Regions from separate parts of the Pseudomonas sp. CAM1A genome, predicted to be linked through region 3. Evidence: predicted binding sites of a transcription regulator. Region 3 holds the regulator's gene; each other region holds the start of a gene.

Region 1 (7,968 bases), on a different contig from region 3:
CTGGTCGGCCCACTGGCGCAGCGCCTGTTCCCAGTTGGTCACCGGCGCTGCGTCCTGGGGCAGGTTGAGCAGCTCCGGCGGCAGGTCGCCGACCAGCACTTCGCGGCTGGAGGCCATCACGGTGATCCAGCGGCAGGTGTTCTCCAGCTGGCGCACGTTGCCCGGCCAGGGGAGGTTGCGGATGAACTCCTCGGTCTCCGGCTTGAGCAGCTTGGGTTCCACCGCCAGCTCCTGGGCGGCGCGGCCGAGGAAGTGGCGGGCCAGGGCCGGGATGTCCTCGCGCCGGTCGGCCAGGCGCGGGATATGGATGCGGATCACGTTGAGGCGGTGGAACAGGTCTTCACGGAACTTGCCGGCCTGCACCAGGGACTCGAGATTCTGGTGGGTGGCGGCGATGATGCGCACGTCCACCTTCACCGGCACATGGCCGCCGACCCGGTAGAACTCGCCGTCGGCCAGCACTCGCAGCAGACGGGTCTGGGTGTCGGCGGGCATGTCGCCGATCTCGTCTAGGAACAGCGTGCCGCCGTCGGCCTGCTCGAACCGCCCACGACGCAGGTTGGCGGCGCCGGTGAAGGCGCCCTTTTCATGGCCGAACAGTTCGGATTCCATCAGGTCCTTGGGGATCGCCGCCATGTTCAGGGCAATGAACGGCGATGCCGCACGCGGGCTGTGGCGGTGCAGGGCATGGGCCACCAGCTCTTTGCCGGTACCTGACTCACCATTGATCAGCACGGTGATGTTGGAGTGGCTGAGGCGGCCGATGGCGCGGAACACCTCCTGCATCGCCGGTGCCTCGCCGATGATCTCGGGGGTGCGGGCCAGCGCCTGGGGCACCTCCAGCGCCTGCTGCTCCTGGGCGTGCTGGTTGGCGCGCTTGACCAGCGACACCGCTTCGTCGACATCGAACGGCTTGGGCAGGTATTCGAAGGCGCCGCCCTGGTACGACGCCACGGCGCTGTCCAGGTCGGAGTGGGCAGTCATGATGATCACCGGCAGCCCAGGATGCTGGTCGCGGATCTGGGCGAGCAGGTCGAGGCCGCTGGCGCCGGGCATGCGGATATCCGAGATGATCACGTCCGGTTGCTGGCGGGCCAGGCGGCCCATGACGCCGTCGGCGCTGTCGAAGCTCTGGGTGGTCATGCCTTCCTGCTGCAGGGCCTTTTCCAGGACCCAGCGGATGGAACGATCATCATCGACGATCCAGACGGTTTCACTTCGGCTCATGGGGCAGTGGCTCCTTGTTCCAGGGGCAGGTAGATCGAGAAGGTGGTATGGCCGGCGTGGCTTTCACATTCGATCAGGCCCTGGTGCTGGCTGATGATGTTCTGGGTAATGGCCAGGCCCAGCCCGGTGCCGTCCGGGCGGCCGCTGACCATGGGATAGAAGAGCGTGTCCTGCAGTTCCGCGGGGATGCCGGGGCCGTTGTCTATGATCTCGATCCGCGCCACCAGGCGGTGGCGCACATGGCCGATGGTGAACTGGCGCACGGCGCGACTGCGCAGGGTGATGCGGCCAAGGCGCAGTTCGTTCTGCCCGCCGATGGCCTGCATGGCGTTGCGTACGATGTTGAGTACGGCCTGGATCATCTGTTCGCGGTCGATCAGCACGTCCGGCAGGCTTGGGTCGTAGTCGCGCACCAGGGTGATGCCGCCTTGGCTTTCCGCCTCGACCAGGCTGCATACCCGTTCGAGCACTTCGTGGATATTGGTCATGGACAACGACGGCAGCTTGTTCGAGCCAAGCATGCGGTCGACCAGGTTGCGCAGGCGGTCGGCCTCTTCGATGATCACGTTGGTGTAGTCGCGCAGGCTCTCTTCCGGCAGTTCGCGGGCCAGCAACTGGGCCGCGCCACGGATGCCACCCAGAGGGTTCTTGATCTCGTGGGCCAGGCCGCGCACCAGCATCTTGGTGGTCTCCTGCTTGCTCAGCTGGGCCTCTTCCTTGGTGATGCGCAACAGGCGATCGCGTGGGTGCACCTCCAGCAACAGCAGGGTCTGGCCCAGGTGTAGGATTGGGGTGACGGCATAGTCGACGGTGATGGTCTGTCCGGTCAGCGAGGTCAGCTGCGCTTCACGCTTGGTGAACGGGTGCGCCTGCTCCACCGCCTGGCGCAACGAATTGAGCGCCTCGGTCGATTCGGTGAACAGCTCGCTGATGAACTGCCCGTGGCTGCGCTGGCCGCTGACGGCCAGCAGCATTTCCGCGGCCGGGTTCATGTACTCCAGGCGCAGTTCGGCATTGAGCAGCAGCGTGGCTGTGGTCAGGTTGTCCAGGAGCAGACGGTGCTGTGCATCGCTGATGGTCATAAGGCGTCGTTGACCTCTTTTGGCACAGTGGCGCCCAAGGGCTCTGGCCTGGGGCGCGCACGGAAGAGTGCTGGATGCAGTGAAAATGCAAGAACCAAACCAAGGCTCCGAAAAGAAGCGGAAATTCCGGACAAAGACCTGGAATTGCGCGAATTCGAGCCAGAAAGCTTTGATTTATAGATTCTTGTGACCCAAATTGGGATGCATGATGGGGCGTGTCGCTCAGTCATGCACCAATATGGAGCATAGGGTGGTCAGCGCATTTTGCACAGCTGGGCGCTGGCGCGAACCAGGGCGAGGTGGCGCGTGGTGTCCTGGGCGCGTTGCTGCAGGGCGTCGGCCAAGTGGTTGGCGCAATTGTCCGCCGGGGTCTGGTCAAAGCGGGCGAGGGCGCTCAGCAACTGTTCCTGCAGCAGGTCCAGTTCCGGACGCACGTCGCTGGCCAGGTCGCGGCGTGGCAGGGCTGGCGCTTGTCGGGCGCGATGCCAGGTGTCGAGCAGGTGGTACTGCAGGAGCTTGTTGGCTTCGATCTGGTCGGCAAAGAAGGCCTCGACGCGTGCCGGATCCAGGTGGTGGGCGACGGCGGCCTGGCGTGCGCCTAGCAATACCTGGTGCTCGCGGGCGCTGGCCTGCACGGGTTGCTGGTGATCCCACTTGTGCAGGGCGACCGCTTCGGCCAGATCCAGGCGCCGGTCGATGGTGGCAAGCAACTGATCCAGGGTTGGCGTGACGCTCGGTGAGGTGGCACAGCCGAATAGGGCGAAGCAGCAGGTCAGTGCGAGGGTGGTTGCACGCATGGCGATCTCCTTGGGAATTCAGCCTCGAGTGTCGCCTTTGGCATTGTGGCGGCTAATAGGTGTTGTCCGATGATGCGGGTATGAAAAAGAAACGGCCTCCCGAGGGAGGCCGTCCTGATGTCATCGACGCGGGGCGCCGATCATATCAGCAGCTGTAGTACAGCTCGTATTCCAGCGGGTGCACGAAGGTGCGGACCTTGATCTCTTCTTCGCTCTTCAGCTCGATGAAGGCATCGATGAAGTCGTCGGAGAACACGCCGCCCTTGGTCAGGAACGCACGGCCCTTGTCCAGCTCTTCCAGGGCTTCCTTCAGGCTGCCGCAGACTTGCGGGATTTCCTTGGCCTCTTCAGGCGGCAGGTCGTACAGGTTCTTGTCGGCGGCATCGCCTGGGTGGATCTTGTTCTGGATGCCGTCCAGGCCTGCCATCAGCAGGGCGGCGAAGGCCAGGTACGGGTTGGCCGACGGGTCCGGGAAGCGTGCTTCGATACGGCGGGCTTTCGGGCTGCCGACGTAAGGAATACGGATCGAGGCGGAACGGTTGCGCGCCGAGTAGGCGAGCATTACCGGGGCTTCGAAACCTGGGACCAGACGCTTGTAGGAGTTGGTCGACGGGTTGGTGAAGCCGTTCAGGGCCTTGCCGTGCTTGATGATGCCGCCGATGAAGTACAGGGCGGTATCGGACAGGCCGGCATAGCCTTCGCCGGAGAAGGTGTTCTTGCCGTCTTTCCAGATCGACATGTGCACGTGCATGCCCGAACCGTTGTCGCCATACAGGGGCTTGGGCATGAAGGTGGCGGTACGGCCGTAGGCGTCGGCAACGTTGTGCACGACGTATTTCAGGGCCTGTACTTCGTCAGCTTTCTTCACCAGGGTGTTGAACTTGACGCCGATTTCGTTCTGGCCGGCAGTCGCCACTTCGTGGTGGTGAACTTCGACGGTCTGACCCATTTCTTCCAGGGCGTTGCACATGGCGGTGCGGATTTCGTGGTCGTGGTCGAACGGCGGAACCGGGAAGTAGCCGCCTTTCACGCCCGGACGGTGGCCTTTGTTGCCGCCTTCCACGTCAGCGCCGGTCATCCACGAGCCTTGCTCGGAGAAGATCTTGAACATCGAACCGGAGATGTCCGAGTGGAACTTCACTTCGTCGAAGATGAAGAACTCAGGCTCGGGGCCGGCGAATACGGTGTCACCGATGCCGGTGCTCTTCAGGTACTCTTCGGCGCGCTTGGCGATGCCGCGCGGGTCACGATCGTAGCCCTGCATGCTCGACGGGTCGACGATGTCGCAGGTGATGATCAGGGTCGGTTCTTCGGTGAACGGGTCCAGCACGGCGGTTTCGTCGACCGGCATCAGGATCATGTCGGAGGCTTCGATGCCTTTCCAGCCAGCGATGGAGGAGCCGTCGAACATCTTGCCGACTTCGAAGAAGTCTTCGTCCAGGCCATCGCGCGCCGGCATGGTCACGTGATGCTGAATGCCCTTGGTGTCCGTGAAACGCAGATCAATCCACTTGACGTCATGATCTTTGATGAGTTGAACCGACTTCGACATGTTGTCCTCCGGATGGTCTAGGGCGCAGTTGGCCGCTGCCCTGGAAATAAGGGTGTCGCTGGGCGCGGATAGTCGGCCAAGCTTACCTGCCTCACAAGGGAGCAAATTGCATGCCAGTGCCCGAAAATGGCGAGGGTGGGATAAAAGAGGGCGTTGGCGGGCGTTTGCCAAGGTGGCGCTGATAAAGAGTGCACCCATAAGATGCGCTTTTCAGGAGTGCTGCACCATTATGGTGCTCGACTGAATCGAAGCTTCATCGCGGGGCAAGTCGCATCGGCGCACCGCCGCTCCCACGGGTGCGTGCGCGATAAATCCAACCTCTGTACAAAAGTTGGTCAAAAGCTGAGCAATTTCCGCTATAATTCGCGCCCCTCATTTTCGGTAGGCCCTGGGCGCGCTGTTAAACCAATGAAACTTATCGTCAAAGTCTTCCCAGAAATCACCATCAAGAGCCGGCCGGTGCGCAAGCGCTTCATCCGCCAGCTCGCCAAGAACATCCGCAACGTGCTCAAGGACCTTGATCCCGAGCTCGCGGTTGATGGTGTCTGGGATAATCTTGAGGTGGTCACCCGCGTCGAGGACGAAAAGATCCAGCGCGAAATGATCGAGCGCCTCACCTGCACGCCGGGTATCACCCACTTCTTGCAGGTCGAGGAGTATGCACTGGGCGATTTCGACGACATCGTCGCCAAGTGCAAGCACCACTTCGGCCATCTGCTGGCCGGCAAGCGCTTCTCGGTGCGCTGCAAGCGCGGCGGTCACCACGACTTCACCTCGATGGACGTCGACCGCTACGTCGGCAGCCAACTGCGCCAGCAGTGCGGTGCAGCCGGCATCGACCTGAAGACGCCAGAAGTCGTGGTGCGCATGGAGATCCGCGACCAGCGCCTGTACGTGATCCACAACCAGCACAACGGCATCGGCGGCTACCCGCTGGGCGCCCTGGAGCAGACGCTGGTACTGATGTCCGGCGGCTTCGACTCCACCGTGGCGGCGTACCAGATGATGCGCCGCGGGCTGATGACCCATTTCTGCTTCTTCAATCTCGGTGGCCGTGCCCACGAGCTGGGCGTGATGGAAGTGGCCCATTACCTGTGGAAGAAGTACGGCAGCAGCCAGCGCGTGCTGTTCATCAGCGTGCCGTTCGAGGAAGTGGTCGGCGAGATCCTCAACAAGGTCGACAACAGCTACATGGGCGTCACCCTCAAGCGCATGATGCTGCGCGGCGCCGCGCACATGGCCGACCGTCTGCAGATCGACGCGCTGGTCACCGGCGAGGCGATCTCCCAGGTGTCGAGCCAGACCCTGCCGAACCTGTCGATCATCGACTCGGCCACCGACAAGCTGGTGCTGCGCCCGCTGCTGGCCAGTCACAAGCAGGATATCATCGACCAGGCCAGCGAAATCGGCACAGCCGACTTCGCCAAGCACATGCCCGAGTATTGCGGCGTGATCTCGGTGAACCCGACTACCCATGCCAAGCGTCACCGCATGGAGCACGAAGAAAAGCAGTTCGACATGGCCGTGCTGGAGCGCGCCCTGGAGCGCGCCAAGTTCATCTCCATCGACCATGTGATCGATGAGCTGGGCAAGGACGTCGAAGTCGAGGAAGTGGCCGAGGCGCTGCCAGGCCAGATCGTCATCGACATTCGTCACCCCGACGCCCAGGAAGACGAACCTCTGGTGCTCGAAGGCATCGAAGTCCAGGCCATGCCGTTCTACGCCATCAACAGCAAGTTCAAGCACCTGGACCCCACGCGCCAGTACTTGCTGTATTGCGACAAGGGTGTGATGAGCCGTCTGCACGCACACCACCTGCTCAGTGAGGGACATGCCAATGTGCGTGTTTATCGTCCGACATAAGACGCCAGGGCTGTATGGCGGCAGCATCCGCCATCGCCCTCCCGACCATCGGGCCCGCTGAGCCGTAAACCGTACATATTGGCCGCCTACACTGGCGGCAACCGAATCCTCTGATCGAGATACAGTTGTGATCGAAAATCTGCGTAACATCGCCATCATCGCCCACGTTGACCATGGTAAAACCACCCTGGTCGACAAACTCCTGCGCCAGTCCGGCACCCTGGAGCGTAACGAGCTCAACGACGAGCGCGTCATGGACTCCAACGACCAGGAAAAAGAGCGCGGCATTACCATTCTGGCGAAAAACACCGCCATCAACTGGAACGGCTACCACATCAACATCGTCGACACCCCCGGCCACGCCGACTTCGGTGGCGAGGTTGAGCGTGTAATGTCGATGGTCGACTCCGTGCTGCTGCTGGTCGACGCCCAGGACGGCCCGATGCCGCAAACCCGCTTCGTGACCAAGAAGGCTTTCGAAGCTGGCCTGAAGCCAATCGTCGTGATCAACAAGGTCGACCGTCCGGGCGCGCGTCCTGACTGGGTTCTGGACCAGATCTTCGACCTGTTCGACAACCTCGGCGCCACCGACGAACAGCTGGACTTCAAAGTCGTCTACGCCTCGGCCCTGAACGGCATCGCAGGTCTCGACCACACCGCCATGGGCGAAGACATGACCGCCCTGTACCAGTCGATCGTCGACAACGTACCGGCGCCGGACGTTGATCGTGAAGGCTCGTTCCAGATGCAGATCTCGGCACTGGACTACAACAGCTTCCTCGGCGTTATCGGTGTTGGCCGTATCGCCCGTGGCCGCATCAAGCCGAACACCCCGGTTGTTGCCATCGATGTCGACGGCAAGAAGCGTAACGGCCGTATTCTGAAGCTGATGGGCCACCACGGCCTGCACCGCGTCGACGTCGAAGAAGCCCAGGCTGGCGACATCGTCTGCATCAGCGGTTTCGACGAGCTGTTCATCTCCGACACCCTGTGCGCCCCGGATGCGGTAGAAGCGATGAAGCCGCTGACCGTCGACGAGCCGACCGTTTCGATGACCTTCCAGGTCAACGACTCGCCGTTCTGCGGCAAGGAAGGCAAGTTCGTCACCAGCCGTAACATCAAGGACCGTCTGGACAAGGAGCTGCTGTACAACGTGGCCCTGCGTGTCCAGGAAACCGATTCCCCTGACAAGTTCAAGGTATCGGGCCGTGGTGAGCTGCACCTGTCGGTACTGATCGAAACCATGCGCCGTGAAGGCTTCGAGATGGCCGTAGGCCGTCCTGAAGTGATCATCCGCGAAGTCGACGGCGTCAAGCAGGAGCCGTTCGAGAACGTCACCATCGACATCCCTGAAGAAGCCCAGGGCAAGGTCATGGAGGAGATGGGTCTGCGTAAAGGCGACCTGACCAACATGGTCCCGGATGGCAAGGGCCGTGTGCGCCTGGAG
Region 2 (7,968 bases), 160 kb from region 3:
CCATGCCTGGGCCGGGTCGCCAAGGTCTTGAGGCCAGCCGGCTGGCGTGTGCAGGCGGTCGAAGGCCTGGATCAGCAAGGGCAGGCGCTGGGGCTGATGGCGGGCACAGAGGTCGATCAGCCAGCGCTCGGCCTGTGGATGCTGGTGTTGGCGGTACAGCCGCAACCAGCAGTCCAGGGCTTGTTGCTCGGCCCCCAGGGCATCGGCCTGGCGGGCCAGCAGGTAGAGCAGGTCGGCATCGTCCGGGGTTTGCCCCTGTTGTGCCTGGAGGAGACCATGGAAGGTGCGGCTGGCGATGCCGGCCTGGCTGAACTGCACCAGCAGGCGCTGAATCAGCGCCGGATCGTCCGGGATCGCCAGGCAGGTATGCACGCTGGCGAACTGCTCGTACTCGAACAATGGGCGGTGCTGGTAGCAATATTCGAGGCTGCGGAAATACCACAGGCTCTCCATCTGCGCCGGGGCTGGCCAGTCGCGCATGCAGGCGGTATCGAAGGGATCCGGCTGCGCGAGACGGTCGAGGAAGGCTTCCAGCTCGTGGGGGTTGTCCCGGCGCAGCAACTGCTCGGCCCAGCCCAGGCGCCGGGCCAGCAGGCCCGCGCAGTGATGGGACAGCGGCCCGCAGTCGCGCAGGGTGTGCAGCAGCTGCCAGCCGAGGTCGTCCAGTTCGTCCAGTGGCAGTTCGTCCAGCTCGGCGATGTAGCCCTGCCAGGCTTGCGGGTCGAAGCGCAGGGACGGCTCCTCGAGCAGGCGATGGAAGTGCTGCAGCGCCGGATGGGGAGTGTCCTCGGCGCTCCTTGGCTCGGCCTCGCGGGTTTCCTCCTCGCGGGCCAGGCGCAGCGCTTCTTCGTAGGCTGCACGCAGGGCCTGGAAACCTTCCGGGTCGGTTTCCGGGTGGTGCGCGGGCAGGCGGCCGCGGTAGGCCAGGCGGATGGCGTCCAGGTCCTGGGTCGGTTCGATCCCCAGGCGAATCCAGCAACTCATGACCAGCAGTCCTCTTCCAGGGTGGCGGGGCGCGCCGGCTCCGGCAGGTCCATGTCCCAGGGCAGCCCGGCCAGCAACTCATGGGCGCCGAGACGCAGGTTAAGCAAGATGCAGCGGTTCCAGTGCTCGCTGCCCTGGCGCTCGAGATCGGCGGCCAGGGTCTCGTCACTGCTGTCGCTGACATTCCACAGCGCCTTGCCGAACAGGTAGCCGGCCAGGTAGCAGTCCCAGCGGTTGTAGTAGTGGCGGGCGCGCAGCGCCAGGCGGTAGTGCAGGTAGAGGCTTTCGTCACGATCGATCAGGCCTTTCTTGACCCCGGCGCGCAGCAGGAAGCTCATGCGCCCCAGGTCCCAGGCCCGGGTGCCGCCCGGGCCACAGTCGGGGAAGGTGCGGGCGGCGTATTCGTGGCGGATGCGTTCGCGTGGCGGCAGGGTGTCGAGCAGGGCCTGCCACTGGCTGGGCAGGCAGCGCTGGTACTGCCAGTAGGCTTCGCTCATTTCGGTGGCGTGGCCGTTGTCGGCCATGTTCAGCATGTCCAGCAACTGGGCGCGGTCGCTGATCCCCCACCAGCGTTCCAGATCGGTCTGGTCTTCCCCTTCGAAATAGTCGGGGGCGGTGTAGCTGGCGCCGTTGAGGGCGGCCATGGGGGCGGAGAGGGCATGCAGCCAGTGCTGCGCGGTTTCGTCCATGAAAGGGGTCCTGGGGGCGCTGGGAACTGGCGTGGATTGTATAGGAATCCGCGGGCTGGGTTGTCAGGGGTATGTCCCAAGCCGGTAAGCTTCGGCCACCTCCCGGAGTACCTCGCACACCCACTGCGCCGGCAGGCTCTGTGCCAAGGCGGCATTGCGGCAGATCCCCACCGAGCCGCCCGGTTCGCGCACGCCCAGGTCGAGTTCGGCCAGTTCTCCCCGCCCCAGGTCGATCAGCACGGCGTCGCGCGGGGCCACCCAGACCGCCTCGCTGCCCAGCACGTAGCGCCTGCTCAGGGCTAGCGACAGGGTTTCAAGGCGTTGTGCCGGCAGCGGGATGGCGCATTGCACGAACAAGCTGTCAGCGTGCTGGCGAATGGTCGTGCCGGGCGGTGGCAGCACCAATGGATAGGCACCGACCTGCCTGTGGTCAATGGGCTGGGCCGCCAGCAGCGGATGCCCAGGCCGCACCACCAGGGTCATCGACTCGCTGTACAGGTGCTCGAACGACAATCCCTGGATCTGCGGGCTGTCGGTCATGCGACCGATCACCAGTTCCAGTTCGCCAAGGTGCAACTGCCCAAGCAGCTGGGCGCTGGCCCCGGTCACCACGCTGATTACCAATGCCTCGTGCTGCTGGTGCAGGCGGCACAGCACCTCGGGCATCAGCAGCCCTTCGACTGTCGACAGCACGCCGATGCGTACCTGGGAAGGCGCCCGCGCCTCGCCCCGGACGCTGCCGACCCCGTCACGCAGCGCTTGGACGCTGGGGCCGGCATAGCGCATGAAACGGGTACCGGCCGGGGTCAGGGCGACGCCCTGGTGGCTGCGCTCGAACAGGCGAGCTTCCAGCAGATCCTCCAGCTCCTTGAGCGTCTTGGAGATCGCTGGCTGGCTGATCGCCAGCACATCGGCGGCCCTGGCCAGGCTGCCTTGTCGGGCAATCTCCAGGAAGCACAGCAGGTGCCGGAACTTGATGCGGGTATCGAGGTTCATGCCCGGCAGTGTATCCGTGCGGGCCAGACCTGCAACGTCTGGTTGCTCCGTTCCAGCATCAGCTACGGGCCAGTTCGACTTCGGCGCCGCTCAGGCGCGCGGTCCACACTCGCAAAGCCTGTGTCGGGTCCTCCAGGCAGCGCCCGTCGTGCAGGCAAAAATGCTGCTTGTAGAGTGGCGCCGCAACTACCAGTTCGCCCTGCAGGCTGGCCACCAGCCCGCGTCCGATGATATTGGCGCCGGAGCGCGGATCGCGGTTTTCCAGCGCGTAGACCTGTCGATCCCGCCCCGGCAGGTAGAACAGCGCGACCTGCTCGCCCTCATGCCACACCACCACGCCGGAGTCGGCGACCAGGTCGCTGGCCCGGCACACCGCCTGCCAGCGGGTTTCAGTTGCTACAGCCGTGTTGGACAGGTTCATCACATTGCCTCCTCATGGGTGGGAATCAGCTGCAGGGGCGCCGCCGGCCGGCGTTGGCCACGTTCGCGCACGAAGTGCACATCCGGATCGGCGCGTTGGTCATTGACGAAGGTACGGAAGCGCTTGAGCTTTTCCGGATCGCCCAAGGCGTTGGCCCATTCGCATTCGTAACGGTCGACCACCTGCTGCATCTGCGTCTCGAGTTCGCGGGCCAGGCCCAGGCTGTCGTCGATCACCACCTGCTTGAGGTAGTCGAGCCCGCCTTCGAGGCCCTCGCGCCACACCGAGGTGCGCTGCAGTTTGTCGGCGGTGCGGATGTAGAACATCAGCACGCGGTCGATCAGGCGCACCAGGGTCTCGTCGTCCAGGTCGGTGGCGAACAGTTCGGCGTGGCGCGGGCGCATGCCGCCGTTGCCGCACACGTACAGGTTCCAGCCCTTGTCGGTGGCGATCACACCGATGTCCTTGCTTTGCGCCTCGGCGCATTCGCGGGTGCAGCCAGACACCGCGAACTTGAGCTTGTGCGGCGCGCGCAGGCCCTTGTAGCGGTCCTCCAGGCGCAGCGCCATGGCCACGCTGTCCTGCACGCCATAGCGGCACCAGGTGCTGCCGACGCAGGACTTCACCGTGCGCGTCGACTTGCCATAGGCATGCCCGGTCTCGAAGCCGGCGGCGATCAGCTCGCCCCAGATCTGCGGCAGCTCGTGCAACTGGGCACCGAACAGGTCGATGCGCTGGCCGCCGGTGATCTTGGTATAGAGGTCGTACTTCTTTGCCACCTGGCCGATCACGATCAGTTTTTCCGGGGTGATCTCGCCGCCGGGAATGCGCGGCACCACCGAGTAGGTGCCATTCTTCTGCATATTGGCCATGAAGGTGTCGTTGGTGTCCTGCAGCGGCACCAGCGCCGGGTCCATGATCGGCTGGTTCCAGCACGAGGCGAGGATGTTGCCCACCGCCGGCTTGCAGATGGCGCAACCCACGTGGCCTTTGCCATGGCGTTCGAGCAGCTCGCTGAAGGTGCGGATGCCCTCCACCCGCACCAGCCCATAGAGCTCCTGGCGGGTGTAGGCGAAGTGTTCGCACAGGCTCTTGTCGACGGTCACGCCGCGGGCAGTCAGTTCGTGCTCGAACACTTGCTTGAGCAGCGCCGCGCAACCGCCGCAACCGCTGGCCGCCCTGGTACAGGACTTGACGGCGGCGAGGTCGCTGCAGCCACTGTCGATGGCGGCGCATACCGCGCCCTTGCTGACGTTGTGGCACGAGCAGATGGTCGCGCTGTCGGGCAAGGCATCGGCGCCCAGCGTCGGTGCGCCGCTGCCCTGGGGCAGAATCAGCGCGGCCGGGTCGGCCGGTAGCTTGATGCCGTTCTGGGCGTATTGCAGCAGGGTGTCGTAGTAGCTGTTGTCGCCCACCAGCACCGCGCCAAGCACGCGCTTGCCGCTGGCATCGACCACCAGGCGCCGGTACGAGGCGGTGGCTTCGTCGATGAAGCGGTAGCTGCGCGCGCCCGGCGTGACGCCCTGGGCATCGCCGATGGAGCCGACGTCCACACCCAGCAGCTTGAGCTTGGTCGACATGTCGGCGCCGCTGAATTCGCTCGCTGACTCGCCCATCACCAGGGCCGCCAGATTACGCGCCATGGCGTAGCCCGGGGCGACCAGGCCGAACACACTGCCGTTCCACGAAGCGCATTCGCCAATGGCGAAGATGCGTGGGTCGCTGGAGCGGCATTGACCGTCGATCACCACGCCGCCGCGCGGGGCGATCTCCAGGCCGCAGGCGCGGCCCAGGATATCCTGCGGGCGAATGCCGGCGGAGAATACGATCAGGTCGGTTTCCAGGTGTTCGCCGCCATCGAAGTTCATGCGGTAGCGGTAGTGTTCGCCCGCGCTGATTGATTGGGTGGCGCGGGCCAGGTGCACGCCCACGCCCAGCGCCTCGATGCGCGCCTTGAGCGCCGCGCCGCCCTCGCCATCCAGCTGGACCGGCATCAGCCGCGGCGCGAACTCCACCACATGCGCTTGCAGGCCTAGCGACTTGAGGGCGTTGGCGGCTTCGAGGCCGAGCAGGCCGCCGCCGACCACCACGCCACGACGGGCGTTGCCGGCAGCGGCGCGGATCGCGTCGAGGTCTTCGAGGGTGCGATAGACCAGGCGCGCATTGTCGCTGGAGCCTTCGATAGGCGGCACGAACGGATAGGAACCGGTGGCCAGGATCAACTGGTCGTAGCCGAGGCGGCCTTCGGCGGTGATGACTTCCTGGCGTTCGCGATCGATGTTCAGTACCGCCTCGCCCAGGTGCAGCTGCACGCCGTTGCTCGCATAGTAGTTGCGGTCGCACAGGGCCAGGGTTTCGGCGCAACTGCCGGTGAAGTATTCCGAGAGGTGCACCCGGTCGTAGGCGCGCTGGCGCTCCTCTGCGAACACGTGCAGCTCGAAGTGTGCCGTGGCGCCGCGTTCGATCAACTGCTCGACGCAGTGATGGCCGACCATGCCGTTGCCGACGATGACCAGTCGCGCTCGTTGTGCTTCGTTCGCTGTTGCCTGCATAGCCGATCCTCGATCACGGAAAACGAAAAAGGCGCCTGGAGCCGAAGCTCCAGGCGCCTTTGCCTGTACTCATCAGTGTGAGGCCCCTGTCGACCGCCGTTGGTCGTTGGGGCTGTTGTGCATCGGTTGAAGCAGGGAATGTGCCAGGCTCGCGGCCATCGCGGGGCAAGCCCGCTCCCACGAGGGTTGCAGCATGCCACGACACCTTTGGGCATGAGTTGGCCAGGTGATGCGGTCGCACAAGTAGGGTGCAGCCTCACCACCGTGGTGCATCAATACACATCCCGCCGGTAGCGCTTGTCCTGCGCCAACCTCTCGACGAATGCCGCTGCCATGGTCTCGTCCAGGCCACCGTGCTCCGCCACGAGCTGGCGCAAGGCCGCGTCCACATCCCGGGCCATATGCCGGGCATCGCCACAGACATACACATGCGCGCCGTCCTGCAACCAGTGCCACAGCTCGGCGCCGTGCTCCAGCAGGCGGTGCTGCACATAGACCTTTTCCGCCTGGTCACGGGAGAACGCGGTGCTCAGGCGCACATGCCCGCTGGCCTCCCAGGCCTGCAATTGTTCGCGGTAATAGAAGTCGCAGGCGGCATGCTGTTCGCCGAAGAACAGCCAGTTGCGCCCCTTTGCCTCGCGTACCTCACGCTCTTCAAGGAAGGCGCGGAAGGGGGCGATACCGGTACCGGGGCCGATCATGACGATGGGCACCCCGTCGTCCTCGGGCAGGCGGAAATGCTTCGATGGCTGCGCAAATATCCCCACCTCCAGCGCCGCTGCCCGGTCCGCGAGGAAGCTCGAACAAACGCCCTTGCGCTCGCCATGGCGCACGATGGACACGGTCAGGTGCACCTGGCCGGGATGAGCCCGGGGGCTGGAGCTGATCGAGTACAGGCGCGGCTGCAAGGGTTTGAGCAGCGACAACCAGGTGCCCAGCGGCAAGGCCTGTGGGTGTTCGCGCAGCACATCGGCCAGCTGGCGGCCCCACAGCCATTCCTTGAGTTCGTCCTTGCATGCCGGCAACAGCAGGCGTTGCAGGTCGGGAGCGTGCTGGCTGAAGGTTTCGAGCTGCTGGCGGCTGACCTGGGTGATGTCCAGGTGCCGCTCCAGCGCGGTTTGCAGGGACATTGGGGCATGGCCCTTGAGTTCGATCTCGGCTTGGCCTTCCAGCTGCATCAGCGCCAGCAGCTCGTCGACCAGGTCCGGGCAATTGCGTGGCCATACGCCCAGGGCATCGCCAGGTTGATAGCACAGGCCGTTGCCGGACAGGTCGAAGACCAGTTGGCGAGTCTCCTTGGTGGAACCCGGGCCGCTGAGCAGGCGGTTTTCCCGCAAGGTGGCGGGCCAGGGCTGGTGTTTGCCACGGACGGTGACTGGTGCTGCGGCGGTGGCCGCCGGGGCACTGCCAAGCTCGGGCAGCAGGGCCTCGAGCCAGGCGCCGAAGGCCGCTTCGCAATCCGGCTCGCAGTCGACCCTGGCCAGCAGGCGCCGGGCGCCCAGGTCGGCCAGGCGTTGATCGAGCTTGCGGCCGAAGCCGCAGAACTGGTCGTAGCTTGAATCGCCCAGGGCCAGCACGGCGTAGGGCAGGGTGGCGCAACTGGCGCCTTCGTCGTCCTGCAGCGCCCGCCAGAACGCGGTGCCGCTGTCCGGCGCATCGCCGTCGCCGAAGGTGCTGGCGATCAGCAGCAGGCTGGCGGCGCCTCGCAGTTGGGATGGGCGGACCGCCTCCATGCAACTGAGCGCGACTACCAGCCCCGCGTCGCGCAGGCGTTGGGCGCAGCGTTCGGCGAGGTGCTCGCCATTGCCGGTCTGTGAGGCCCACAGCACATGGTGGCGAGGGCTTTCCAGCGCTGCTTGCGGTGCCGGCGCGGGCCGGGCGAACAGGCCGGCCAGCAGGCCGTCGACGAACAGGCGTCGCTCCGGCGCCAGGGGCGCAGCGGGCGGCAGGCAAGGCACGTTATCGGTGCTGGCCTGGCTCAGGCCGAGCAGGAAACCTTGCAGGTAATGGCGCTCTTCCTCGGCCAAAACCGGCGCCGGCAAAGCCTCCAGGCCGAGCAGGCGGGACAGGGTGGCGGTGGACATGGCGATGGGCTCCGGGGGAAGCGTCAGTTCAAGTGTGTCGATGCGCTCGCCGGCGACCCGCTCCAGGGCCACGGCACAATGCTTGAAGGCCGGCTGCAGCGAGGTTGGGTCCACCGCGTCGCAGGTCACTGCGTTGATTGCCAGTTGCTCGCCGTACAGATCGTTCCAGTGAAACGGGGCGAAACAGTTGCCCGGCAGCACTCGCTCGCTGAGCCGCGCCGGCAGCACGGCCTGGCCACGGC
Region 3 (7,968 bases):
GGCCCGCGGCGGCGAAGGCGCCGCCCGCGAGTTCTGTGAACTGATCATGCAGGCCCAGGGTACCCTGGACGCTGCCAACGCCCATTACCTGTAAGGCTGCCCATGCTCAGCAAGAAGATCAGAAATGTCGCGCTGCTAGGCGGGATCGCCGCCGTGCTGGTTGCGGTAGGCTATTGGAACATCAGCCCGGAAAGCTTCCTCGAGCAGCCCCAGGCCCAGGTCGACCAAAGCGCCATCGATTACTACGCGATCAATGCCCACAGCCTGCAGTTCCTGCCCGACGGCAAGCTGCAGTACGAAATGACCGCCGCCAAGGTCGAGCACCTCAAGGCCAGCGAGGTCACCCTGGTGACCACGCCCGACCTGCACATGTACCGGGGCACCGAGTACCCCTGGCATGTGCAGAGCAAGCGCGCCGAGGTCAACCCGGACGGCACCGAGGTGGAGCTGATCGACGAGGTGCGCGTGGCGCGCACCGACGAAAAGCAACGCGAAACCATCATCACCAGCACACGCATGACCGTGTTCCCGCAGAAGCAATATGCGCAGACCGAGCAAGCCGTTAGAATCGACGGCGCCGGTGGCACGACTACGGGCAAAGGAATGAAAGCGTATTTGAAAGAAGGCAGGATGGACCTGCTCTCTAACGTAAGAGGACAGTATGAGGCTCGTTAAAACCATCCCCCTTCTGCTCAGCCTGGGCGTAGCACTGGGAAGCGCGAGCGCCTTCGCCCTGCCGAACGACCGTGACCAGCCGATCCGCATCCAGGCGGACAACGCCCACCTGGACGACAAGCAAGGCGTCGCCACCTACACAGGCGATGTGATCATCACTCAGGGCTCGATGATGATCAAAGGCAACACCGTGACCATGACCCGCGCCGCCAACGGCGATATCGACGTGGTCACCTCGGTGGGCAACCTGGCCTACTTCGAGCAGCAGCAGAGCGCCGCCAAGCCCGACAAGATGAAAGGCTGGGCCGTGACCATCCAGTACCAGGCGCAGAAAGACGTGGTGATCCTCACCGACCGCGCCAAGGTCGAGAACGAAGGCAACACCACCGAAGGCGAGAAGATCGTCTACAACACCAAGACCCAGGTGGCTACCGCCGGGCGCGGTGGCAACGTGACTGCACCGCGTCAGCGTATCGACATGGTCATTCAACCGAAGAAAAAGGCCGAGTAAATGGCAACCCTCAAAGCCCAGCACCTGGCCAAGAGCTACAAGGGCAGGCAAGTCGTGCGCGACGTCAGCCTGTCCATCGACAGCGGCCAGATCGTCGGCCTGCTCGGCCCCAACGGCGCCGGCAAGACCACTTGTTTCTACATGATCGTCGGCCTGGTCCAGGCCGACCAGGGTCGTGTACTGATCGATAGCCTCGACGTCAGCCACCAGCCGATGCACGGGCGTGCCCAGGCCGGTATCGGCTACCTGCCGCAGGAAGCCTCGATCTTCCGCAAGCTGTCGGTGGCCGACAACATCATGGCCATCCTCGAGACCCGCAAGGACCTCGACCGCGAAGGCCGGCGCAAGGAACTGGAAAGCCTGCTGCAGGAATTCCACATCAGCCACATCCGCGACAACCTGGGCATGAGCCTGTCCGGTGGCGAACGTCGCCGGGTCGAGATCGCCCGCGCCCTGGCCACCGCACCCAAGTTCATCCTGCTGGACGAGCCGTTCGCCGGTGTCGACCCGATTTCCGTCGGCGACATCAAGCAGATCATCCACCACCTCAAGAACAAGGGCATCGGCGTACTGATCACCGACCACAACGTTCGCGAGACCCTGGACATCTGCGAGACAGCCTACATCGTCAACGATGGCCAACTGATCGCCGAAGGCGATGCCGAGACCATCCTGGCCAACCAGTTGGTCAAGGAAGTTTACCTGGGGCACGAGTTCCGACTCTGACCGCAGGCCTGCCCGGAGCACTGGCGAATGCGCCTGATCGGGGCTTAAGTTGTTACAGTGCTCTAGGCAAACGCTACAATTTCAGGCATATAACTTGCTTAAAGTCGGCGCCCAAGCGCCCTACGTGTAGTGGATGGCGCATGCGCGCCGGCAACAAGGTATTAAGCCCCAGCCATGAAACCATCGCTCGTCCTAAAAATGGGCCAGCAACTGACGATGACACCTCAGTTGCAACAGGCCATCCGCCTGCTTCAGCTCTCCACCCTGGACCTCCAGCAGGAAATCCAGGAAGCGCTGGAGTCCAACCCGATGCTCGAACGTCAGGAAGACGGCGAGGACTTCGACAACAGCGACCCCATGGCGGACAACGCCGAGAACAAGCCGGTCGCCGAAGCCCAGGACAACAGTTTCCAGGAAACCTCCAGCAGCACCACGGAAAACCTCGAGGACGGCGAGTGGGCCGAGCGGATCCCCAACGAATTGCCGGTCGACACCGCCTGGGAAGACATCTACCAGACCAGCGCCAGCAGCCTGCCGAGCAACGATGACGACGAATGGGACTTCACCACTCGCACATCGGTGGGCGAGAGCCTGCAAGGCCACCTGCTGTGGCAGCTCAACCTGGCACCGATGTCCGACACCGACCGCCTGATCGCCGTCACCCTGATCGACAGCATCAACGCCCAGGGCTACCTGGAAGACACCCTCGAAGAAATCTGCGCAGGCTTCGACCCAGAGCTGGATATCGAGCTGGACGAGGTCGAGGCGGTTCTGCACCGCATCCAGCAGTTCGAGCCGGCCGGCATCGGCGCCCGCACCCTCGGCGAATGCCTCCTGCTGCAACTGCGCCAGCTGCCGGCCTCGACACCCTGGATGAACGAGGCGCAGCGCCTGGTCACCGACTTCATCGACCTGCTCGGCAGCCGCGACTACAGCCAGCTGATGCGCCGCATGAAGCTCAAGGAAGACGAGCTGCGCCAGATCATCGAACTGGTGCAGAGCCTCAACCCGCGCCCAGGCTCGCAGATCGAATCCAGTGAACCCGAGTACGTCGTGCCCGACGTCATCGTGCGCAAGGACAGCGAGCGCTGGCTGGTCGAGCTCAACCAGGAGGCAGTGCCGAAGCTGCGCGTCAATCCGCAGTACGCCGGTTTCGTCCGTCGTGCCGACACCAGCGCCGACAACACCTTCATGCGCAACCAGTTGCAGGAAGCGCGCTGGTTCATCAAGAGCCTGCAGAGCCGCAACGAAACGCTGATGAAGGTAGCGACGCAGATCGTCGAACACCAGCGTGGCTTCCTCGACCATGGCGACGAGGCCATGAAGCCGCTGGTCCTGCATGACATCGCCGAGGCGGTGGGCATGCACGAATCGACCATTTCCCGGGTGACCACGCAGAAATACATGCACACCCCGCGCGGCATCTACGAACTGAAATACTTTTTCTCGAGCCACGTGAGCACCGCCGAAGGCGGCGAATGCTCGTCCACGGCAATCCGCGCGATCATCAAGAAACTGGTGGCTGCGGAAAATCAGAAAAAGCCATTGAGTGACAGCAAGATCGCTGGTTTACTGGAGGCACAAGGCATCCAGGTAGCCCGTCGCACCGTCGCCAAGTATCGCGAGTCATTGGGGATCGCCCCTTCGAGCGAGCGCAAGCGGCTGATGTAGCCCCCGGATGTGCCACAGCGTTTCAGTGGCAGGTGCAACACCTGCCTCTTTATGCACGGGCAACAAAGGAGAAGCTGTATGCAAGTCAACATCAGTGGACAGCATGTAGAAGTCACCCAACCACTGCGCGATTACGTGCTCGAGAAGCTCGCCCGGGTGGAGGGTCATTTCGACAAGATCACCAACGTGACGGTGATCATGAAAGTCGAGAAGCTTCAGCAGAAGATCGAAGCCACGCTCCAGATTCCCGGCGGTGAGGTGGTTGCCAACGCCGAACACCAAGACATGTATGCAGCCATCGATGCCCTGGCCGACAAGCTCGACCGCCAACTGAAAAAACACAAGGAAAAACAGCAAAGCCTGCTGCAAGGCGCAGCCGCCCGCTGATCCCCCTCATCCATGATCCGACTTGAAACCATCCTGACCCCCGGCCGTTCCCTCGTGAACGTGCCGGGCGGCAGTAAGAAGCGCGCCCTGGAAAAGGTCGCCAACCTGATCGCCGAGCAAGTACCCGAGCTGGAGATGCAAGACGTCTTCGACAGCCTGTGGGCTCGCGAAAAACTGGGCTCCACCGGTTTTGGCAATGGCATCGCCATTCCCCACTGCCGCCTGGCAGGTTGCAGCGCGCCTGTCAGCGCCCTGCTACACTTGGACGCCCCCATCGATTACGATGCCATCGATGGCGCCCCGGTCGACCTGCTGTTTGTCCTGCTGGTCCCGGAAGCCGCCACCGACGCCCACCTTGAACTGCTGCGCCAGATCGCCAGCATGCTCGATCGCAAGGAGGTCCGCGATCGCCTGCGTGCCGCCGACAGCAGCGAGACCCTCTACCAGGTCGTCCTGGACGTACAGAACGAGCACTGAACATGCGCCTGATCATCGTCAGCGGTCGCTCCGGCTCCGGTAAGAGCACCGCCCTCGACGTGCTGGAAGACAACGGCTACTACTGCATCGACAACCTGCCCGCCGGGCTGTTGCCGCAGCTGGCCGAAAACGCCTTGATCAATACGGAGCTGCTGCAGCCCAAGGTTGCGGTCTCGATCGATGCACGCAACCTGCCCAGCCATCTTTCGCGCTTCCCGCAGCTGCTGGAGGAGGCACGTTCCCGGCATATCCAGTGTGACGTGCTGTATCTGGATGCCGACGAAGACACGCTGCTCAAGCGTTTCTCGGAAACCCGCCGCCGCCACCCGCTGACCAACGACAGCCGTTCGCTGGCTGAGGCAATTCGGGTGGAGAGCGAGCTGCTGGGGCCGATTGCCGACCTTGCCGACCTGAAGATCGACACCACCAACCTGAACCTGTACCAGTTGCGTGACTCGATCAAGCTGCGCCTGCTCAACCAGCCCGAGCCCGGCACCGCGTTTCTCGTCGAGTCATTCGGTTTCAAGCGTGGCATGCCGGTGGACGCCGACCTGGTGTTCGATGTGCGCTGCCTGCCCAATCCGTACTGGAAACCGGAACTTCGCGAACATTCCGGCCTCGAACAGCCGGTGATCGACTACCTGGCCGCGCAGCCGGACGTCGAGGAGATGTTCCAGGACATTTCCAGCTACCTGCTCAAATGGTTGCCGCGCTTCGCCGCCAGCAACCGTGCCTATGTCACCATCGCCATCGGCTGTACCGGCGGCCACCACCGCTCGGTGTACATTACCGAACGGCTTGGCCAACTGCTCCAGCAATCCCTGAAAAACGTCCAGGTCCGCCACCGCGACCTCTAGCCACAGGACCCGCCCCACGATGCCCGCCCGCGAAATCACCATCATCAACAAGCTGGGCCTGCATGCGCGGGCGGCCGCCAAGTTCGTCGGCGTGGCCGGGCGCTTCCCCTGCCAGGTACGGGTCGGGCGCGCACCGGACAAGCTGGTGGACGGCAAGAGCATCATGGCGGTGATGATGCTCGCCGCCGGCAAGGGTACCCAGGTGCACCTGAACACCGAGGGCGAGCAGGACAACGACGCCATGGAAGCGTTGGTCGCGTTGATCGAGAACTTCTTCGACGAAGGCGAGTGAAACCGGGCAGCAACTGCGTACACCTCCTGACAGGAGGTGTGGTTGCTCAGGACATCGCAGTATCCATCACCATCATCAGACAGAACCCGACACACAAACCCAGGCTCGCCAGGCGGTGATGCCCGTTGCTGCGTGACTCCGGAATGATCTCCTGGGTCACCACCAGCAGCATCGCCCCCGCCGCACAGGCCAGGCCTAGCGGCAGCAACAGTTCGGCGATGTTCACCAGCCAGGCGCAGATCACCGCGGCCAGCGGCTCGACCAGCCCCGATGCCGCACCGATCAGGAACGCCTTGAAGCGCGGCATGCCCGCCCCTGCCAGCACCAGCGCGATCACCAGGCCCTCCGGCACATCCTGCAGCGCGATGCCCATGGCCAGGCTATCGGCATCAGGCATCCCACCACCGGCGGAAACCCCGATAGCCATGCCTTCAGGGATGTTGTGGGCAATGATGGCAATGACGAACAGCCAGATCCGCGCGGCGATAACCGGTTGTTGCTCACTGCCGACCAGGGCCTCGGGCGAAGCGCCGGAGACCTTGAGATCGACCAGGAACAGGCACAACGCGCCGAACAACAGGCCGCTGCTGATCACACCACCGGCGCCCCATGGGCTGAAGCCGATGGCCTGGGCCGCATCCAGACCGGGAATGATCAGCGAGAACGCGGTGGCCGCCAACATCACCCCAGCACCAAAACCGAGCAAGGTGTCGGCCACGGCCACTGGCATGTTGCGGATTACCAGCACCGGCACCGCGCCCAAGGCCGTCCCCAATGCGCACAATGCACCGCCCTCCAGGGCTCGCAACATGCGCGGTTCCAGGTCCAACCAGGCGATGCCACGCGACACCAGCAATGCGGTGCCGACGAGCAACAGCACGGTCCCAAGCGCCAGGCGGAACAGGCGCACACTGCTGACAGACATCACCTCGGAGCGCATACCGGTCAGACTCACTTCAGGGCATCAAGGTAGCGGCGTTCCACTTCGGTCCAGTCGACCACGTTGTAGAAGGCGCCAATGTACTCAGGACGGCGGTTCTGGTACTTCAGGTAATAGGCGTGCTCCCAGACATCCAGGCCGAGGATCGGCGTGTTGCCGTGCATCAGCGGGCTGTCCTGGTTACCGCTGCTCTCCACCACCAACGTTTTCTGCGGGGTCACGCTGAGCCAGGCCCAGCCACTGCCGAACCGGGTCAGCGCGGCCTTGGTGAAGGCCTCCTTGAACGCCTCGAAACCACCAAGCTGCTCGTCAATGGCCTTGGCTACCTGACCCTCGGGTTGGCCACCGCCCTTGGGCGACATGACGGTCCAGAACAACGTGTGGTTGGCATGCCCGCCGCCCTGATTGACCACCGCCCCTTGCAGTTTCTCGGGCAGTTGCTTGACTGCGCCCACCAGCCGCTCCACCGGCCATTCGGCCCACTCGGTGCCCTCGATGGCGGCGTTGAGGTTGTTGATGTAAGTCTGGTGATGCTTGCTGTGGTGGATCTCCATGGTCTGGGTGTCGATGTGCGGTTCCAGCGCATCGTAGGCATAGGGCAACGCAGGCAAGGTATGCGGCATGTCAGTGGATTCCATAGGCAGGTGTGCGGTCAGTGATGTCCGTATGGGCGACCAGCTCGCTGGCCACCGGCGCCTGTCGGCTGAGCAGGCGCTCGGTTCGCGGGTATTGGCCGTATTCGGCGATGAAGCTCAGCAACTCGGTGTAGGTGCGCCCGCTGTGGCGCAAGGCGGCATCGCGCAGGGCCTGGGGCAGGCGCGGATCCTGGCTGGCCTGGAGCAGCCGCTGGTGCGCCGCGCACAGGTAGTCGGCGCTTTCGTGCGGCTGGTTCAGGCGCAGGTGCAGGTCGGCCAGGTTGTGGTGGGCGATGACCAGTGCGGCCACCGCCTCGTCGACGTCATGCCAGCGCTCGAACAGCACCTGGGCCAAGGCCAGTGCTTGCAGGTAGTGTTCCCGGGCGTCGACCAGCTCGCCCTGCTCGAACAGGCGGTTTGCATCTTGGGCGGTGCGTTTCCAATGCTGCATGACGTGCCTCCTGGGCGGCCCGATTCAGATGCCGCCAGCGGTAAGTTTTTCCGGGTCCAGCAGCGCTTCGAGCTGGTCACGCGACAGGTCGGTATGCTCCAGCGCCACATCGATGATCGGACGCCCTTGCTTGTAGGCGGTCTTGGCGATCTCGGCGGCCTTCAGGTAGCCGATGATCGGATTCAACGCGGTGACCAGGATCGGGTTGCGCGACAGCGCCTCCTTGAGCTTGGCCTCGTTGACCTTGAAGCTGGCAATCGCCTTGTCGGCCAGCAAACGGCTGACGTTGGCCATCAGCTCGATGCTCTCCAGCAGGTTGCGGGCGATTACCGGCAACATCACGTTG
Region 4 (7,968 bases), on a different contig from region 3:
CAGCGGGTTCTGGTGCTGCATCTGGGTAACCAGCAGTTTTAGGAACGCATCCTTGCCCAGCGCGTTCTTGTCGACGGGCTCAGTAGCGGGCTTCTTGGTGCCGGTGCTGACCCCGGACGCGTTGAGTACGTCGTTCAGGTTCACGCCATTGTTGGTGTTGGTCACTGCCATGGTCCGGATTCCTTATCACTGACCCAGGGTCAGTACTTTCTGCATCATGGTCTTGGCGGTGTTCATCAGTTCGGCGTTGGTCTGGAACGCGCGGCTGGCAGAGATCATGTCAGCCATTTCCTCGACCACGTTGACGTTTGGGTAGTAGACATAGCCATCCTTGTTCGCCGCCGGGTGGCTTGGCTCGTAGCGGGCTTCGAGATTGCTCTGATCCTCGATGATGCCCTTGACCTCGACACCCTGCCCGGCCTGGCCCTGGTCTTCGAACAGCGATTGGCCGGCGCCGGCCTGGGCCTGCTGGAAGGTGGTGGCGAATACCGGGTGGCGCGCACGGTAGGTCTGGTCGATGCTCGACGACACGGTCTCGGCGTTGGCAATGTTCGAGGCGACGGTGTTCAGGCGCGTGTTCTGCGCGCTCATGCCGCTCCCGGCAATATTGAAGACACTGGCAAGGGACATGGTCACTCTCCACGCAGGGCCGATACCAGCCCTTTGAATTTACTGTTGAGCAGGGTGAAGCTGGCCTGGAAGCCCACGGCGTTTTCCGCGTAGTTCGATTGCTCCAGGTGCGCGTCCACGGTGTTCTGGTCGATCGACGGCTGCATCGGCGTGCGGTACTTGAGGGTATCGTCCATCATCGCCAGGCCTTCGGCCTCGATATGACGGCTGTCGGTACGTTCCAGGGCGATACGGCCCTTCTGCTGCTTGTCGGACTCGGCAGCGAGCACGGACGAGAAGTCCATGTCACGCGCCTTGTAGTTGGGCGTGTCGGCGTTGGCGATGTTGTTGGCCAGCACTTCGGCACGCTGGGCGCGAAAGCCCAGTGCCTTTTCGTGAATGCCAAGCGCCTTGTCGAAGCTGATGCTCATGTCGGGGACCTTTGACGGTGACCAGAGTTCGTTTGCCATAGCATTAGCAAGCCCTGTGCCAACCATCTTGAACCCCATGAGTACAGGGGTTTTGCCTGTTTCATGCCGCACCCCATGCCAGAAAAGCGGCAATGTGCTTCCGCCTTGAGCTACCCAGGCGGCAATCGGCAGGCGGCAAAAGCGGCAAACCAAAAAATTGACGTCAAGCAAACATGTCAATTGGCCACCAATCGGGTAGCATCCGCGTCCCGCGCATCACCACACGCACGTACGGTTTCGCCCGCATGGATGCGCGCTGCTTTCATTACGATTTCAAAGGAAGAAGCCGTGCCACCGCTAAACCTGCGCAAGACCCTCCTGGCCCTCCTGATCGGCGCCAGCCCCGCTCCCGCAATGGCCCTGCCCCAGACCATCGCCCTCACCGATGCCGGCTACAAGGGCGATCATCAATCCTATGCCGACGACCTCGAGTTCACCGGAAGCTTCACCGGTCTGCGACAGGATGCGATCGCACTGGCGAACAGTCAGGTAATGGGCAACCTGACCCTCGGTAGCGCCATCAACGACAACACCACGATTGCCGTGGACATGGTCCATCGCAGCGACGGCATTCGCATTACCGATACCGACCTCAGCGGCTTCCTGACCAACCGCGGCAACGTGATCACCACCAGCCTGGACGGCGCCGCCTTGCGCCTGAGCGCCAGCACCGTCGACGACGACCTGACCAACGAAGGCCTGCTCAAGGCCGGCACCAGCTTCTCGTACAACAATGGCGGCCCCACCTACGGCATCGACCTGGCCAGCTCCGGCAGCTCTATCAGCCGCATCCACGGCAACCTGGTCAACGCCGCAGGTGCCCGCATCATCGCCATCGGCCGTAACTCTCGCGCCATCAACCTGGCGGGCGCGAACCTGGAAGAACGAGTGGTCAACCGTGGCGAGATCAGCGCTACAGGCCCCGGCGCCATCGCCATCCACGCCACGACAGACGCCAGCAACCGGCCGGCGGTACTGGCCGGCATCGACAACCAGGGGCAGATCTTCGCCGGCGACCAAGGCGCGCAAGGCATCGTGCTGGATGGCGCAAGTGTCTTCGACAGCCTGGGGCGCCATATCGACAATAGTGGCAGGATCGTAGCGGCCGACACTGCCATCCGCATTGGCAACACCACCCTTGACGGCCCTGGCGTGCCGCCCTGGCAGAAGGCCAACGGCGACCTGAACATCTTCAACAGCGGCGAGATCTGGAGCAACGTCGCCATCGATGCCACCGGCAGCAACCGCCCTGTCGAGTTGATCATGGGCAAAGGCAGCATGATCCAAGGCGACCTCCTTGGCCTGGCCAACATCGAAGTCGAAGGTGACAGCGTCTACGGGGCTGCCTATGCCGGGCGCGGCAGCAACAGCATCCGCCTGGCGAACAACGGCTGGCTCGACGTCGGCGACAGCAGCGAGCCGCCAACCACGTTCAGCCTGCAGAGCCTCCACGCCACCCTCGACGGCAACCTGCGGGTAGCCGACAACTCGGCGCTGGGCATGTGGCTGGCCGCCAGCACCGACACGTCCACCGCTGTGCTCAAGGTCAGCGGTATCGCCGAATTCGGCCAGAACGCGCGGATCCTGCTGGAACCCGAGGACACCGACTTCCAGGCCGGCGGCAGCCGCTACCTGTTGCTCGAGGCCGGCCAAGTGCAGGTACTCGATGCCGGCGGCCTTCAGGTCGACCCGAACGGCAAGCCCAAGGTGGCCAGCACCTCGGCCATGCTCGACGTACTGACCAGCACCCTCGAAGACAACAAGGTCTACGCCGTCGTCAGCACCAAGCCCAGCGAGACACTCGACCAGATCGTCGCCGCCCAGGGCGGTAACGGCAACGCACAACAGGCATTGGGCAGCCTCTCCCAGGCAGGCCTGCTGGCACGCCTGGGCAATCAGGACCCGTTGTTCCTCGCCGCCGCCCGCGCCGACGAGGCGCAACTGGCCAAGCTCGCCGAACAGCTGGCACCCGAGGTCAGCGATGGCGCCCGGCAGGCTGCCATCACCAGCCAACGCCTGATAGGCAACGCCATTGACGGCCGCGCCCACAGCTTGCGCGCCCACACCTCCAACGCATCACCCCGCACGTCCAGGGTATGGATGCAGACGCTGTACAGCGACGCCAGCCAGCAACAACGCGACGGTATTGCCGGGTACAACGCCTACAGCCGTGGCGTGGCGGTCGGCGCCGATGGACAGGTGAACGACAAGTTCACCCTCGGTGCGGCCTACAGCTTCATCGATACCGACGTCAACGGCAGGCGCGGCAACAAGACCCAGGTGCAAAGCCATGCGTTTTCGCTGTATGGCAGCTACGTGCTGGACAACTACTTCGTCGATGCCAGCCTCACCTATGGCGTCAACGACAACGAAGGCAGCCGCGAGATCGCCGGCACCCGCGCCAAGTCGGACTACGACAGCAACCTGCTGGGGCTGAACCTGATCGGCGGCTACGGCTGGCAGGTCAATCCACGCCTGCTGGTCGAACCCCGCCTCGCCGCGCGCTACAGCCGCGTCGATATCGACAGCTATCGCGAGAAAGGCTCGTCCGCCGCGCTCAAGGTCAAGGACCAGCGCTACGAAGCCATCGAGCTGGGCGCAGGTATTCGCCTGGCTGGTAACCTGCCGCTGGGCGCCGGCAGCCTGGAGCCGCAGTTGAAGCTGATGGCCTTCCACGACTTTGCCGCCGACCCGGTGCAGAACACTTCCGCTTTCGTACTCGGCAGCACAGCGTTCGTCACCCGTGGCGCCAGCATATCGCGCAACAGCTATGAGGCCGGCCTGGGTGCCGACTACAAGCTGGGCGCGGTAAGCGTAGGCGTGAGTTACGACTACGTTGCCAAGTCGGGCTTCGATGCCGATGTGGTTTCGGCGCAGGTGCGCTACGCGTTCTGATCGCAGACAGCGCTTTTCAGCACCAGCAAAAAGGCCGGTATCTCGCGATACCGGCCTTTTTGTTGAGCCTCATTTGGCCTGGTAGATGATCCCCGGGCTGCACTGGACCATCTGGTAGTGGTCCGGCAGCCCGTTGAGCGCCTCGGACGCACCGAGGAACAGGTATCCCCCAGGCTTGAGCGTGCCGTGAATACGCATGAGGATGTCCTTCTTGACCTGGGCCGAGAAGTAGATCAGCACGTTGCGGCAGAACACGATGTCGAACTTGCCCAGCGGCGCATAGCTGTCGAGCAGGTTGTAGGAACGGAACTCGACGCGACTGCGGATCGGCGGCTTGATCGCCCAGCGTCCCGGCCCCTTGGTGTCGAAGTAGCGCTGCAGGCGCTCCTGCGACAGGCCACGGGCAATGGCCAGGCTGTCGTACTCACCGGTCTTGCAGTTGTTGAGCATGGCGCCGGACAGGTCGGTGGCGACGATCTGCGCGCCCATCTTCAGCTGCCCCAGGTTGGTCCGCTCGAACTCGTCGATGGCCATCGACAGCGAGTACGGCTCCTGCCCTGATGAACAGGCTGCCGACCAGATGCGCAGGCGCTGGCCCGGGTTGTTCTTGATGAACTCCGGAATCACCTTGTTCTTGAGCACCTCGAACGGGTAGGTATCGCGGAACCACAGCGTTTCGTTGGTGGTCATGGCATCGACCACCTGCTCGCGCAAGCCACCGCGTGGCTGGGTCTGGATGCGCTGCACCAGCTCGCCCAACGACTTGATGCCCTGTTGCTCCATCAGCTTGTTGAGACGGCTGGAGACCAGGTACTGCTTATTCTCGCCCAGCAGGATGCCACAGGCTTTCTCCAGGAATACCCGGAACTGTTCGAAATCCAAATTACCCGTAGACAATGCTGCCGCCTCTTCTTAAATCGCTAGCGCCGGGGACGAACCCCGGCCGTTTCAATGACTCGCCTTGATCCGATCGACCACGCGCTGGGCGAGGTCATCCGGCCTGAACTTGGCCAGGAAGTCATCAGCACCGACCTTCTTGACCATCGCCTGGTTGAATACCCCGGACAACGAAGTATGCAGGCAGATGTGCAGCTTTTGCATGCGCGGATCGCTGCGGATCTCCGCTGTGAGGGTATAGCCGTCCATTTCCGGCATTTCAATATCCGAGATCATCATGAGGAACTCCTCCTCCGGACGCTTGCCCTCATCCACCAGCTTGCGCAGGTAATCCAGGGCCTGACGACCATCGTTGAGCGCCACCACCTCGACCCCCACGGTCTGCAGACATCGACTCACCTGCTTGCGCGCCACCGACGAGTCATCGACGGTCAACACCCGCAGCATCACCGCCTTGTCCTGTACCTCGGCATCGATCACACCTTCCGACACCGATTCGGAAGATGGCGCCACCTCGGCCAGCACCTTCTCTACATCGATGATCTCGACCATGCGGTTGTCGACACGCGTCACGGCAGTCAGGTAGTGATCACGCCCGGTACCCTTGGGTGGCGGATGGATCTCTTCCCAGTTCATGTTGACGATGCGCTCCACCGAGTGCACCAGGAAGCCCTGGGTCTTGGTGTTGTACTCGGTGATGATGACGAAACTCTTGCGCGTTTCTTCCTTCAGCCCTGGCAGACCGGTCGCCATCGACAGGTCGAGGATCGGGATCGTCGCCCCGCGTATGTTGGCCACGCCGCGCACCACCGGATGGGATTTGGGCAGCAGCGTCAGGTCGGGGCACTGCAGCACTTCCCGAACCTTGAAAACATTGATGCCGTAGAGCTGATCGCCATTGAGGCGAAACAACAGCAGCTCCAGGCGATTCTGCCCCACCAGCTGTGTACGCTGATTGACCGAATCCATCACTCCAGCCATGCCGGACTCCTTCAACGATTACCCTGTGCACCAAGTCGGCACGGGCTTTGCTTTTTTGAGCGTCATGCATACGAAAACGACAATTTTCCGACGACTGACGCGCCTGCTGACCGGCCCCCTGGCTGTGCTGTGCCTGGTAGCACCCGGCGCGCGTACGCTGGCGGACTCTTTTACCTTGCCTGAACAGCTTATCGGTGTCACTCAAGGCTTTCTTGAATTCACCGTGGAAGATTATCTGGCAACCACCCAGACCCAGGGCCGCTACGAGATCGAAGTCAACAAACTTGACCCGCGCCTGCGCATGCCGCTGTGCAGTCAACAGTTGGATGCCTCACTGGAAGGCTCGACCCCGCTGGGCCGGGTAACAGTGAGGGTGCGTTGCGACGGTGCCGCGCCCTGGACCGTATTCGTGCCCGCCCAGGTGCGCCTGCTGCGCGATGTCGTGGTGATGACCCGGCCACTGAAGCGCGAAAGCGTCATCGATGAAAGCGATGTGGCGCTGCGCGAGCGCGATGTCGGCACTCTGGGCCCCGGCTACCTGACCCTGCTGGAGCAGGCCGTTGGCATGAAACTGCTGCGCCCCACGGTACTTGACCAGGTTTTGACCCAACAGCACCTGGAACAGGCCGAGGTGGTGCGCAAAGGTGACCACGTTGTGATCATCGCCCGCAGTGGCAACCTGAGTGTACGCATGCCGGGCGAAGCCCTCGACAAGGGCGGGATGCAAGCGCAGATCCGCGTGCGCAACCTCAATTCGAAACGGGTGATCAAGGCCCGGGTAACCGGTGCCGGGCAAGTCGAGGTCGCCATGTAACCTACCCTGCGTCAGGATTTCGACAGAAGGGTGGCGCTGTGCAACCTCGGCCCCTAAACTCTGTCGGATATCGGGATACGCAAGCCAGCTTCAGGCCGTGTTGCATTCGTGCCTAAAGTTTTTTTCGGATTGGTCGAAAACAAGGCATGCGTCCTAATTCCCAGGGGTTTTGATCATGGTCATCGACTTCAGTCGTTTGAATAATTCTCCGTCCGTCACGGGCGGCGTTCGCGGTAACACCGCGTCCGGCAACGCCGCCAAAGCCGGCGAGGCCAACGAAGCGCCCAAGCACACCGGTGCCAGCGGAGAAACAGTACATCTGAGCCCAGAGGCCCAGCAATTGCAGAAGATCAGCGACAAGCTGCGCGATCAGCCCACCGTCAACAGTGCCCGCGTGGCCGAGTTGAAGCAGGCCATCGCAGACGGCAGCTACAAGGTCGACGCCGACCGGGTCGCTAGCAAACTGCTTGATTTCGAAGCTCAGCGCTAACTAGCAGGCGCGCTGACTTCAAGGACGCAACACGCCAAGAGTTAGCCATGCACGACATCACTCTGCTGCAACTGATCGAAGACGACTTAGCACCGACACAGGAACTGCTCGACCTTCTGCAAAAGGAGGCAGTTGCCCTGCACGGCCGGGATATGGCCAAGCTGGAGCAGATCCTTGCCCGCAAGCAATCCCTGATCGTCTTGCTTGAACAGCAGGGGCTGCGGCGCAACAACCTGCTCATTGGGCTCGGCCTCAGCGCCGACCGTGCCGGCGTGAAAGCCGTCGCCGAGCTGTCGCCCAATGGCGAGATCATCATGCAGCAGCTCGATGTGCTGACCCAACTGATGGACAACTGCCAGCAGGTCAACGAGACCAACGGGCGGATCATCCAGGCGCAGCAACACGCCACGACCAATCAGATCAGAATCCTCATGGGCGGCGACACCCCGTCGCTCTATGACAGCCGTGGCGCCACGGCGCCAATTGACAAGCCCCGGGCAATCAGCCAGGTGTGATTATTTGTTTCAAGGCACGGAACATACTGGCAAAATGCCGTTACTTGCGTGTGTCGTTTTTGCCTGGAGATTGATAACCCGTGTTCAATGAATCCGATGCTCCCCAGCCTCCAAAGGTGCTGAACACCCCTTTGGAGATTGCGGCCAATTTGCGCCAGCTGCTGGATAGCCACGACCCGCTGATCATCAGCTTCCATGAACGCAGCCAGCGGTTCCAGAGCTATGTGGTGCATGTCGACCGGGAAAGCGGTGTCCTGGCGCTGGATGAAATGATCCCTCGCGACGGCGAGAAGTACA

Evidence for each region. The regulator sigma-54, encoded in region 3, starts transcription at its own class of promoters, with help from an activator protein. The targets are predictions, from matches to a motif close to ANTGGCATNNANNTTGCTNT.
Region 1: a site for sigma-54 is predicted at 4,757-4,776, ahead of glnA (type I glutamate--ammonia ligase). Genes of this name have one in related genera too.
Region 2: a site for sigma-54 is predicted at 5,771-5,790, ahead of nirB (nitrite reductase large subunit NirB). Genes of this name have one in related genera too.
Region 4: a site for sigma-54 is predicted at 1,084-1,103, ahead of flgB (flagellar basal body rod protein FlgB). Genes of this name have one in related genera too.

Annotation. Positions count from the first base shown of each region.
Region 1 is NZ_JBFNXP010000001.1:169,351-177,318, reverse strand. It holds gene ntrC (nitrogen regulation protein NR(I)) at 1-1,227, opposite strand, end outside; gene glnL (nitrogen regulation protein NR(II)) at 1,224-2,309, opposite strand; gene ABZO33_RS00760 (chorismate mutase) at 2,564-3,106, opposite strand; gene glnA (type I glutamate--ammonia ligase) at 3,252-4,658, opposite strand; gene thiI (tRNA uracil 4-sulfurtransferase ThiI) at 5,067-6,521, shown strand; gene typA (translational GTPase TypA) at 6,649-7,968, shown strand, end outside.
Region 2 is NZ_JBFNXP010000003.1:561,156-569,123, forward strand. It holds gene ABZO33_RS11010 (molecular chaperone DnaJ) at 1-984, opposite strand, end outside; gene ABZO33_RS11015 (DUF1266 domain-containing protein) at 981-1,673, opposite strand; gene pcaQ (pca operon transcription factor PcaQ) at 1,737-2,669, opposite strand; gene nirD (nitrite reductase small subunit NirD) at 2,728-3,090, opposite strand; gene nirB (nitrite reductase large subunit NirB) at 3,090-5,642, opposite strand; gene ABZO33_RS11035 (molybdopterin-dependent oxidoreductase) at 5,915-7,968, opposite strand, start outside.
Region 3 is NZ_JBFNXP010000003.1:405,714-413,681, reverse strand. It holds gene ABZO33_RS10350 (KdsC family phosphatase) at 1-94, shown strand, start outside; gene lptC (LPS export ABC transporter periplasmic protein LptC) at 103-675, shown strand; gene lptA (lipopolysaccharide transport periplasmic protein LptA) at 662-1,186, shown strand; gene lptB (LPS export ABC transporter ATP-binding protein) at 1,187-1,912, shown strand; gene ABZO33_RS10330 (RNA polymerase factor sigma-54) at 2,087-3,583, shown strand; gene hpf (ribosome hibernation-promoting factor, HPF/YfiA family) at 3,662-3,970, shown strand; gene ptsN (PTS IIA-like nitrogen regulatory protein PtsN) at 3,983-4,447, shown strand; gene rapZ (RNase adapter RapZ) at 4,450-5,304, shown strand; gene ABZO33_RS10310 (HPr family phosphocarrier protein) at 5,324-5,596, shown strand; gene ABZO33_RS10305 (ZIP family metal transporter) at 5,643-6,536, opposite strand; gene ABZO33_RS10300 (superoxide dismutase) at 6,548-7,159, opposite strand; gene ABZO33_RS10295 (hypothetical protein) at 7,161-7,622, opposite strand; gene ABZO33_RS10290 (class II fumarate hydratase) at 7,647-7,968, opposite strand, start outside.
Region 4 is NZ_JBFNXP010000005.1:6,153-14,120, forward strand. It holds gene ABZO33_RS14255 (flagellar hook assembly protein FlgD) at 1-171, opposite strand, end outside; gene flgC (flagellar basal body rod protein FlgC) at 187-630, opposite strand; gene flgB (flagellar basal body rod protein FlgB) at 633-1,040, opposite strand; gene ABZO33_RS14270 (autotransporter outer membrane beta-barrel domain-containing protein) at 1,368-3,974, shown strand; gene cheR (protein-glutamate O-methyltransferase CheR) at 4,044-4,871, opposite strand; gene ABZO33_RS14280 (chemotaxis protein CheV) at 4,923-5,852, opposite strand; gene flgA (flagellar basal body P-ring formation chaperone FlgA) at 5,917-6,666, shown strand; gene flgM (flagellar biosynthesis anti-sigma factor FlgM) at 6,842-7,156, shown strand; gene ABZO33_RS14295 (flagella synthesis protein FlgN) at 7,204-7,671, shown strand; gene ABZO33_RS14300 (flagellar brake protein) at 7,752-7,968, shown strand, end outside.